Regions from separate parts of the Paenibacillus sp. J22R67 genome, predicted to be linked through region 2. Evidence: riboswitches for the same ligand, from Rfam matches in the RefSeq annotation. Region 2 holds a riboswitch; each other region holds the start of a gene.
The links. Region 2 has a riboswitch for cyclic di-AMP ahead of AC58VC_RS32410 (APC family permease). Riboswitches for the same ligand answer to the same signal wherever they lie in the genome.
Positions count from the first base shown of each region.

Region 1 (3,278 bases), on a different contig from region 2:
TAAACTAATAGGCTCATTCAGGAATAGGGTACCGATAATAATCGCCCCTACAGCGCCAATACCCGTCCAAGCGGCATACGCTGTGCCGATAGGAAGAGTTTTCGTAGCTGCTGCCAGAAAATAAAAGCTGATAATCATGCCGACAATGGTGATGCTTGATGGAATCAGTCGTGTGAAACCATTGGAGAACTTCAATGAGATCGCCCATACGACTTCAAAAACACCTGCAATGACCAGATATAACCATGCCACCGTGAATCACTCCTTCAATAAGTATTCGAAGATGCGCGGCAAAAAGAAAAAGCCTGGAAGCACTATCGCATCGCGATAAGACTCCCGGGCTTTTTCCCCTCCGTGATCACAGCGTATCCGCTGTGTGTTTTCTCTCGGACCAGACCAGCGCTGCAGCGCCCCGGAACCCTAGAAACATGATGTCGTAATTATAGGACGGCTTACATGCTATGTCAAGTTACACAATTTCTCATAAGGTGATGCTTTGCTCTATTCCTTCAGCTCGACGCCATTCAGAGCCACGTGAGCACGGAACATTGCCATGCTATCCGGGTGCTCCTGTTCTGGCAGCCAAGTGTCTTGCTCCCAAATCTTGGATAGCTTGAGGGCGCGACTGCAGTGAACGAAGCATTCCTGCACTTCAACGCCAACCCCTACAACGGGGAGCTTGCCGCCAAGCTGCATACCTTCGAGCAATTGCTCATCTTGCGTCAGCCAAGCGCGTCCGTTAATCCGCAGCACGGTTTCGACACCGGGGATTACGAACACCATGCCGACTTGGGGATTGTCGAGCAGATTTTGCAGAGAGTCAATGCGGCGATTCCCCAGCCGTTCAGGATAGATCAGACGACGATCATCCAGGACATGGACGAAGCCTGGATGGTCACCGCGCGGAGAGACGTCGCATAGACCCTCTTTATTTGACGTAGACAAGAAAAATAAAGGGGATTTTGCCAAAAAAGCGCGTATATGATCGTCGATGCTGGAGATAACTTTATTTTGGACGGCAAGGTGGGGCTCTCCGACACGGGGTCTTAGCTCCTCAAGGGACTGAATGATACCAGGGAATGGCGGGTTGTCGTTTCCACTTGTTAGCGACATGGTTGGTGTCCTTTCTCGAAGCCCAAGCGCTTCTGACAAATTTGTAACCACAAGAAAAGAATAAAAGCCCTGAAAAGCGGCTCATTCGAGCTAACGCTTGTCTGGGCTTTATTCATGAGGAACAAGAAAATTACTTGGATTCAGCAGTTAGTTGATTATAGATATCATCCCACAGAACACGTCTAGCGGATACATACCTTTTCGCATAATAGGATTCGCTTAGTTTGTTTTTCACGATACCTTCATTGGAAGCAGAGTGAATGAATTCACCGTTTCCAAGGTAGATGCCAACGTGAGAAACGCCTTTACCCCCTGTGTCGAAGAACACAAGATCACCTTTACGCAGATCACTTTTGTCGATCCAGTAGCCCTCTTTATTTTGAGCTGCTGAACTATGAGGAAGGTCAATGCCGAATTTATTGAACACGTACGATGTGAAACCAGAGCAATCAAAGCCTCTTGTTGTCGTTCCCGCATCGCGGTACGGTGTTCCAATCAATTCGTCAACCGTTGAGTCCAATGTGGATTCTGACGCAGACACACTCCCTAAAGCTACACTCAAAAACAAAACAAGACTAAAAAGAAGAGCAACAACCTTTTTCAACTGCTTGTCTCCTTCCGGTGCCTACGAGGTTAGCTGGAGGGTTCGGTTGAAGGTTCCCTATGATCCCTGTCTTGCAAGATCAATTCACCCGGTATGGTTCCCCCGTTTCCCCAAGAAATGAGGAATTCGGCATGAAATATTTGGTTTTTTGATGCTAGTCACTTTAATTCGTCATAAACATCGAAATTCCTCCTTTTTCGTGCAATTTGGTCTGAAAAAATGTGTAAAGGTTCGCTTTACAGACAAAAAAATCCCCTTTTGCAAGGGGATTGAACAAATCTAAACCATTAATGGTTTTATTTATTAGGTTTCATCGGCTCATTTTGGCGGAAAGAAGCTGATATTGCGAAGTGATGGACCACATTTGCATGAAAATATGGAAGAGCGGGAAAAGCTGATAAATGATCAGCGCTACCAGACCTGCCCAGATATAGGTCGTAGTAACTGTGATCCCTGCCAAAAGTCCTGAACTGAGTAAAAGTATCAGAGAAAGGCCGATAATTGGAAGTGAATACCGCATGAACGTTATGACCGTGGATACGATGCCGAGATGCGCCGCAATAGCGAACTGCACGTACATAAAAAGTAGATGCAGCAGGAAGCCATAAACCAGCATCCCCATGAGCCAAGGCAGTAAGTCGAGGGAAGCTTGTTCGTAAGATGTGCTGTGAGCCAGCACCTTCTGCGCTTTGGGCAGTACCCAGATGAGTGGCAGCAGAGACATGGCGATTCGGATTATATACACGGCGAAGAAGGGAAGCATGAGTTCCTTGATGCCGCGGACGAAGCGATAGCCAGCATTTTGATCCGAATGTGTGAGCGAGTAGTAGACGCCGCTATTCATCATCGGGGTGAGCAGCATGCGAGCTAGGAGCAAGATAGCCAGCCACCACAGGTAGGAATGGCTAAGATCCGTTTTGAATAACTGGAACTGACTTTCGGCTAGAAAAAGCTGGAGCGCTTCCTTCGGCTGGTCGCCGCCAGGAAACCGGTGCATGAGGGGAACTAGCACCCCTTGTACAAGCTTATACAGCAGCATGCCCCAGCACATTTGGTAGATGAATAAAACAATCGTAGCGAAGGGTTGCCGTAGAGCCGCCCTGAAGCCGGATTTGAGATAGGTTGTCACGGGTGTCCCTCCTAAGCGTTGTTTTCTGAAGGCAAACTTGCCTTGTAGAGTGGGCGCCTACCAGGCCACCCACCCGAAAATAGCTTGCAGGAATTGAATAATGCCGAGATTCAGGCGGAGTTTCCACTTGGTATCTACTTCTGCTTGCATGAAGTTATTAATATGTTTGTTTTCTAGAATGAGCGAGTAGTTCGGATCAATGCGAACCCAATCAACAGGCGTCGTGTGGGTTAGTTTGTACTCAATGCTGCTCTCTTTGCCGTCCCATGTTTTGTCGAGAACCGTACCGTCGGCGAAATGGAACTGAATCGGCACTTCGGGCGAATTTCCGCCGCGCTTGGAGATGAGAACCGTACTTTCGTAAGGGCCAGTTCCTTTGCTGCCTGCAGCTTTCACATGGATGCTCTCAACGGTGTAATCAATCATCATCGA
Region 1 is NZ_JCAUAX010000025.1:13,653-16,930, forward strand. It holds gene sugE (quaternary ammonium compound efflux SMR transporter SugE) at 1-252, opposite strand, end outside; guanidine-I (ykkC/yxkD leader) riboswitch at 332-434, opposite strand; gene AC58VC_RS37285 (MSMEG_1061 family FMN-dependent PPOX-type flavoprotein) at 502-1,164, opposite strand; gene AC58VC_RS37290 (C40 family peptidase) at 1,244-1,717, opposite strand; cyclic di-AMP (ydaO/yuaA leader) riboswitch at 1,721-1,859, opposite strand; gene AC58VC_RS37295 (hypothetical protein) at 2,028-2,846, opposite strand; gene AC58VC_RS37300 (M1 family metallopeptidase) at 2,904-3,278, opposite strand, start outside.
Region 1: linked by a shared signal. The riboswitch ahead of AC58VC_RS37290 (C40 family peptidase) and the one ahead of AC58VC_RS32410 (APC family permease) in region 2 are both predicted to bind cyclic di-AMP.

Region 2 (3,278 bases):
ATCCTCATCCGAAAACGATACGTAGAAAGCAATGACATTTGGAGATAAGGATTTGGCATAATTCAAAGACTGCGCCACCACTCGGTGAATGCCTGCTACAGGCACTATGATCACAGGTTCTTTCGTGCATACGCGTTCTTGCGTGATATCAATGCGCAGCTGTTTGGCTACATCATCATAGTGATTGCTAATTTTGGTTATTCCCCAAAGTAAAATCGGCGTCACAATAATAACAATCCAAGCGCCTTCGCTAAATTTGGTAATACAGAAAATAATCAAAACAGCAAGGGAAACAATTCCCCCCAGACCATTAATTACGAACTTGCCGATCCAGCCGGCCGGACGTTCTCTGAACCATTTGCGGACCAAACCGCTTTGGGCAAGGGTAAAAGATAAAAAGACGCCAATCGCATAAAGTGGAATGAGTGCATCGGTTTTTCCTTTAAAAATGACGAGCAAGATACTTGCCAAAACGCCTAACGTTACGATCCCGTAGTGAAACGACAACCGATCTCCCCGGTACGAGAACATGCGCGGGAAGTTTTTATCCTGAGCCATAATAGACGCCAGGATCGGAAACCCGTTGAAGCTCGTATTCGCAGCCAACACCAGGATCAGCATGGTGCCAATCTGTGTCGCATAATACATGATTCCACGCCCAAATGCCTGCTCCGTAACCATCGACAAGACCGAAGTATGTCCGTGCGGATCAGGTGCAATCCCATAACCCAAGCTCAGCAAGGTGACACCGCCAAAGACAATAGCCAGCAGAGTACCGAGGGAAGCCAGGGTTCTCTTGGCATTTTTGACAGATGGCGTACGGAAATGCGGCACCGCATCCGAGATCGCCTCAATACCTGTCACGGCCGAGCAGCCGGATGAAAAAGCTTTTAGAATGACAAACAATGTAAGTGAGCTCGTCATCGAGCTGGGAACCACTTGAAACTCATGCGTGTTCATGGATCCTGTCAGCATATCGAAGATCCCTTTACCAATCAGGAGCAGTATGCACAGGATAAAAAAGTACGTTGGAATCGCGAACACGGTGCCGGATTCAGAAGTACCCCGTAAATTCAGCCAAACCATCACCCAGACGAGCACTAAGGCTATGGGGACAATATAAGGCACTGTAACTGGGAAAGCCGACGTTATCGCCTGCACACCTGCCGAAATCGAAACCGCAACGGTTAACGTGTAATCAATCAGCAGTGAAACCCCAGTCAGTCTTCCCGACATCATTCCCAAATTTTCCTTGGCCACCATGTAAGCTCCGCCGCCCATCGGATAGGCCTCAATCACCTGGCGATAGCTCAAAACAAGAAGCATGATTAAAGCAATAATCGAGATTGCTATCGGCAATGAGAAAGCAAAAGCAGCAACCCCAACAGTCGCAAGCTCTAGCAAAATCTGCTCCGTGCCATAGGCTACCGAAGACAGGGCATCCGAAGATAGGATGGGCAGAGCCTTCCATACCTGCATTTTCTCAGATTCCAGCTCCGCCGATTTCAGCGGTTTACCGAATACAATCTTTTTCAGTGAGTCACTTGTCATGCTTTGAAATTCCTCCAAATAACCTAGTTTTCAGCTTGATTTCCCATTTTTAAGCGCAAAAAAACACAAGGATAGACCTTGTGCTTAGCCACATGTTCTCCTTTCTCACGACCGCTTACGAGGTTAGCTGACGGGTTCGGGCTGCGAGAAATCTGCCCTAAAGGTATCTGCCGCATGCGACAAGACGCACCTTACTCACCCCGTTGAAACCTATGGTTCCCCCGCTTTTCTGAATAGAAAATTAAGCGAAATATTCAACTGTTAACGTACGAGTTGATACTACTCTCTTATTAGCTCATAGTAAAGGAGGGAAAAATCTTAAAAAAGATTATTCCCTCCCCACATTCATTTGATAATCCGCTTACAATGGTATAATCCTTTCAGTATCTCTGATTTACTAGCTTATTGTCGGAATCATTAGGTTTTAGCGTATTTTAGTCAAATTAATTTCTCACATGACGCTTTCTTGTGGCTTGTTTTTGCTTAAAAATCATCTTTTTGCAGATGAGTGGGATACCGCCAATGAGAAATAAATAGCGGGCATCGATCATTTTTTTGAGAAATGCGGCAAGTTTACCTTTCACTTTTTTGACCTTCAGGATGCCAATAGCTTCTCCGCGACCCAGCGAGGCGACCGTCCCTTTGTAATCATAGGCAAAAGGTCGCAAGGGCTTCCCCCTCAGGGTATGGAGCAAGTTTGTTGCCGTATTATAGCCCTGCTGGACCGCGATTTGGGCATTGGCGGGGTATGGCGTGCCTTCTGGGCTCATGACAATGGAGCAATCCCCCGTAATAAAAACATCGGGATATTGCAAGGAACGCAAGTAATCATCCACCTTGACCCTGCCGCGTTGAACATGGAAGCCAGCATCCTGCAGCAGGGAATTCCCGCGGACGCCGCCCGACCAAATAACAGTGCCGGCAGGAATGAATTGGCCGTCTCCCAGTAGGACACCGCCGGGCTCGCATGCCTTAATGGCGGTAGATAATTTATATTGAACCCCTTTGCGGCGCATCACTTCCATGCCGTATTCCACGAGATCATTCGGCAGTCCTGGCGGCAAAGCGGTAGGCGATGCTTCGATATTAATGATTTGAACAAGTGCAGGGTCAACGTCAAACATTTGGCAAAGATCAGGAATCCGATCCGCTAATTCTCCAACAAACTCCGTACCTGTGAAACCTGCGCCTCCAACGACGATGGTCAAATATTCCTTATGCTTGGAGTCCAATTTATATTTAGCGAACATGTACTGCGTATGTTGGCGTATGAAGCGGACACTATTAATGCTGTTAATCGTCATCGCATACTCACGCAGTCCTGGAATACCAAAGGTTTCCGTTTCACTTCCAAGCCCCACTACCAGGTAATCGTAAGTAAGGACTTCGTCCGCCAGAACAACCTTCTTCTCCTCAGGCAAAATCTGCCTAACCGTCGCTTTAATAAAATGAATTTTCCGCTCATCGATCAGTTCCTTAATGGCTACACGCGCATTTTCATGATGATCAGTACCAGCTGCCGGCATATGCAGATGCGTCGTCATGTAGTGATAATCGTGTTTGTTCACCAGTGTGACTGCCACTTCATCTGCTTTGATCTGCTTCTGCAGCCTTATTGCGGTTACTAGCCCACCGTAGCCAGCGCCCAGAATAACTACCTTCGGCTTACTCATCCGAATCCTCTCCTCCGATTAAATCGTTTTTTTCTCTATGAAAAAATCGACCAA
Region 2 is NZ_JCAUAX010000013.1:64,232-67,509, reverse strand. It holds gene AC58VC_RS32410 (APC family permease) at 1-1,551, opposite strand, end outside; cyclic di-AMP (ydaO/yuaA leader) riboswitch at 1,649-1,809, opposite strand; gene AC58VC_RS32405 (NAD(P)/FAD-dependent oxidoreductase) at 1,995-3,224, opposite strand.

Region 3 (3,278 bases), on a different contig from region 2:
TATCCAGCGGAAGCTAACGGAAGCCCTTCTTGCACGCTCATGTGTAAATCGGCTTTCTTGCCAACTAGCCAATAAATTGGCTACCTTCATTAATAGAAGCAAGGCAAGCATCCATAAGAAATGCTGTTCGTCATGACCGAGGCAGTGATGATATAAGGGCCATAATACGACCCATGCCAGAAATGTCCAAAAGGCTTGCAGCGCCAAGCTGTACTTGAATCCGCCGCGGAAGTAGGGGCCCATCTGATGTTCAATACGCAGTAAAAACATACGGTCTGCGCTTCTGGCTAGTGTGCGAATCGGGCTTGAGGATAACAAAGGTACAAGCAGCAAAAGGACGATCCACAGATAGGGATAATCTGTCGGAAGGCGCTGTAGTATTTTTGCATAATAATAGGAAGAAAGGATGACAAGAAATAACAGGAAGCCAAAAAAATTACTGCGCGCTGCATACTGCAGGTAGCCCATGGATTCCTTCATATAATGTTCAAACCTCTTCTGCCATAGGGCACGGGTATCCATGTCCATCGCTTTCATACCAGTTCTCCTTTTACAAGCTTATAGAAGATGTCGTCCAGTGACGCTTGCTGGAGCCCTGTTTGCTGACGTAATTCGACTAAATCGCCTTGGGCGACCATGTGTCCTTTGTGCAGGACGACATAGTTATCGCAATATTTTTCAATCGTAGACAAAATATGCGAAGATATGAGGAATGACGCGCCACGTTGCTTCATTTTGACCATTAACTCCAGCAATGAGCGGATGGCTAACGGATCGAGTCCGAGAAAAGGTTCATCAATGATGTAGAGGGAAGGTTCGATTAAGAACGCATTCATGATCATGACCTTTTGCTTCATCCCTTTGGATAAATGGCTTGCGAAGGAATTGAGCTTGTCCTGCATGTGAAACTGTTCGAGCAGCGCTTGTGAACGGGAGAGATAGTCATCCTTCGTTAAGCCGTAGGCCATGGCGGTTAACTCCAGGTGTTCACGAATGGTTAACTCTTCATATAGCTCTGGACTTTCCGGTACATAAGCATAAGTGGCACGGTAAGGCAGCGGATCTTCGGCTAACGTCAAACCGTTAATTTTTACCCAACCCCTTTGTGGTTGAAGCAGTCCAAGGATGTTCTTGATGGTCGTACTTTTTCCTGCGCCATTCAGTCCGATCAATCCCATCATTTCACCCTGACGAATTGTAAATGTGAGGTCGTGAAGAACGGGCTTATTTGGTAAATATCCCCCGAATAAAGAGTCAACTTGTAATATGGGACCCATCTCAGTGCCTCCCTAAATATCTAATTATTGGAATTTATACATCAGTTTCATACCTGATAATTATAAACAAATTTAGTTTAGAAGCCTAGTTTAAGAGTGAAAACACGAAGAAACTTAGTATTCGTACGTTATAGTGAGATAAATGTAGATAAAAAGTGGTTTTGTTTTGAAAATAAGCTATTTTTAAATGATTTAGCCCTTTTTAGTAGGTGTCAATCCCTTTACAGGCAGAGATTAACAGCGTAATATACTTTTCATAATAACTTAATAACCAATTTGCCATTTTTCCATTCGCTGAGTTCCAATTATGGGAACGGGGGAACCACTGTTAACTTATAAAGCGGTATCGCTGACGAAGTAAACAGAGTGAGTAACAGGGGTGAATCTTGGACGTTTAACGGAAGTTTACGTCTGAGTAGGGCGACTCTCACGTCCGAATCCGTCAGCTAACCTCGTAAGCGTAAGAGAGGTAACGATTGTCGTTCGTGCTATTTGTGTATTTTTACTATGCAAACTAAGCCAGCGAGAAGAGTCCTCTTCTTGCTGGCTTTTTGTCCCCATAAGGACCTTTAACTGTTTCGGACGATTAATCACAGCCCGGAATTCATAGGATGATGAATAGCAAAGCTGGGTGGGACGACCAGAACGCAGCCGTTTCTTAGCAGCTGCCGATGGACGACACGTTAAGTTAAATTAAAAACCTTAGTCGCGTCAAATTTATTCATGCTGTAACCTGGCGGCGAGGCTTTGAAGGAGGACCGAAGAAGTGGGCAGTATCTCTTTTAGCGAGACCCATGTAAAACGATCATCCAGCATGTCCTTCGCATTGCGATGGAAGCATGAAAACTTGCGTTTGATTTTAAGCCTGGCTATAATCTCAATCGCAATGACTTTCATGTTTTTGGTGTTGTTGTACGGTACGGCTACCAAGAGCGTATCCGTGGTTGTGAATGGACAAGAAACCGTTGTGCATACGAAGCAATGGGTCCTGCAACGCCTACTGGATGAACAAGCCATAACGATTGGTGAACACGATGAAATATCTGCAGACCCTACTGCTACAATCAAGGGCGGGGACAAATTCGTCATCGAACACGCTTCTCCAATTCAATTGACTGCTGATGGAAAGACCACCACTGTTTACACAACTGCAAGAACGGTTGAAAGTGCATTGCAACGTTTACATATTGCACTTGGGGAGCACGATAAGCTGACTCCCGAACCGACATCCTCTTTGAGCACTGGCGATGAAATCAAAATCGTCCGTGTCAAAAAAGAGACGGAAGAAGTAACAGAGCCGATCGCATTCGACACGGAGAAGAAAAGTGATGCATCGCTGCTTAAAGGTAAAGAGCAGGTCGTTCAAGAAGGTAAAGAGGGCGTACTTCTGAAAAAGAAAGAAAAGACTTACGAAGATGGCGTGTTAGTTGCAGAAGCTGTTGTAGGTCAAGAAGTACAAGAACAAAGTGTTAAAAAAGTAGTGTCGATTGGCACGAAAAATCCCGTTGTTGTTCTATCAGCATCATCCCCTAGTGTGGATGAAGTTTCTAAGAATGGTGTGACATTTGGGTATAAACAAATCCTTAAGAATGTGAAGCTCACGGCTTATTCAGCGGGAGCCGATTCGACAGGGAAATCCGAGGGTACTCCTGGGTACGGTAAGACGTATACAGGAACTACGGTTACTGAGGGCAGAACGATTGCGGTTGATCCGAAAGTTATCCCACTGGGTTGGTGGGTTTACATTGAGGGCGTTGGCTTCCGTCGTGCTGAGGACATCGGTAGCGGTGTGAAAGGCCAAATGATCGATGTCTACTTTGAAGATCATGGCTATGCCAATAAATTCGGAACGAAGCAAGGCTACACGGTCTATGTCGTAGGACCGAAAAAGCCGTCTGAAAATTAACGTGTAAACGTCTGTTTCAGCGGGAACAATGTCAATATACGTTGCCAGGCAAGCAGCCTGGGCGAAAGAAGAGGGAACCCCTCTTCTTTTTCTGC
Region 3 is NZ_JCAUAX010000019.1:12,266-15,543, forward strand. It holds gene AC58VC_RS35715 (ABC transporter permease) at 1-537, opposite strand, end outside; gene AC58VC_RS35720 (ABC transporter ATP-binding protein) at 534-1,277, opposite strand; cyclic di-AMP (ydaO/yuaA leader) riboswitch at 1,560-1,753, shown strand; gene AC58VC_RS35725 (resuscitation-promoting factor) at 2,044-3,183, shown strand.
Region 3: linked by a shared signal. The riboswitch ahead of AC58VC_RS35725 (resuscitation-promoting factor) and the one ahead of AC58VC_RS32410 (APC family permease) in region 2 are both predicted to bind cyclic di-AMP.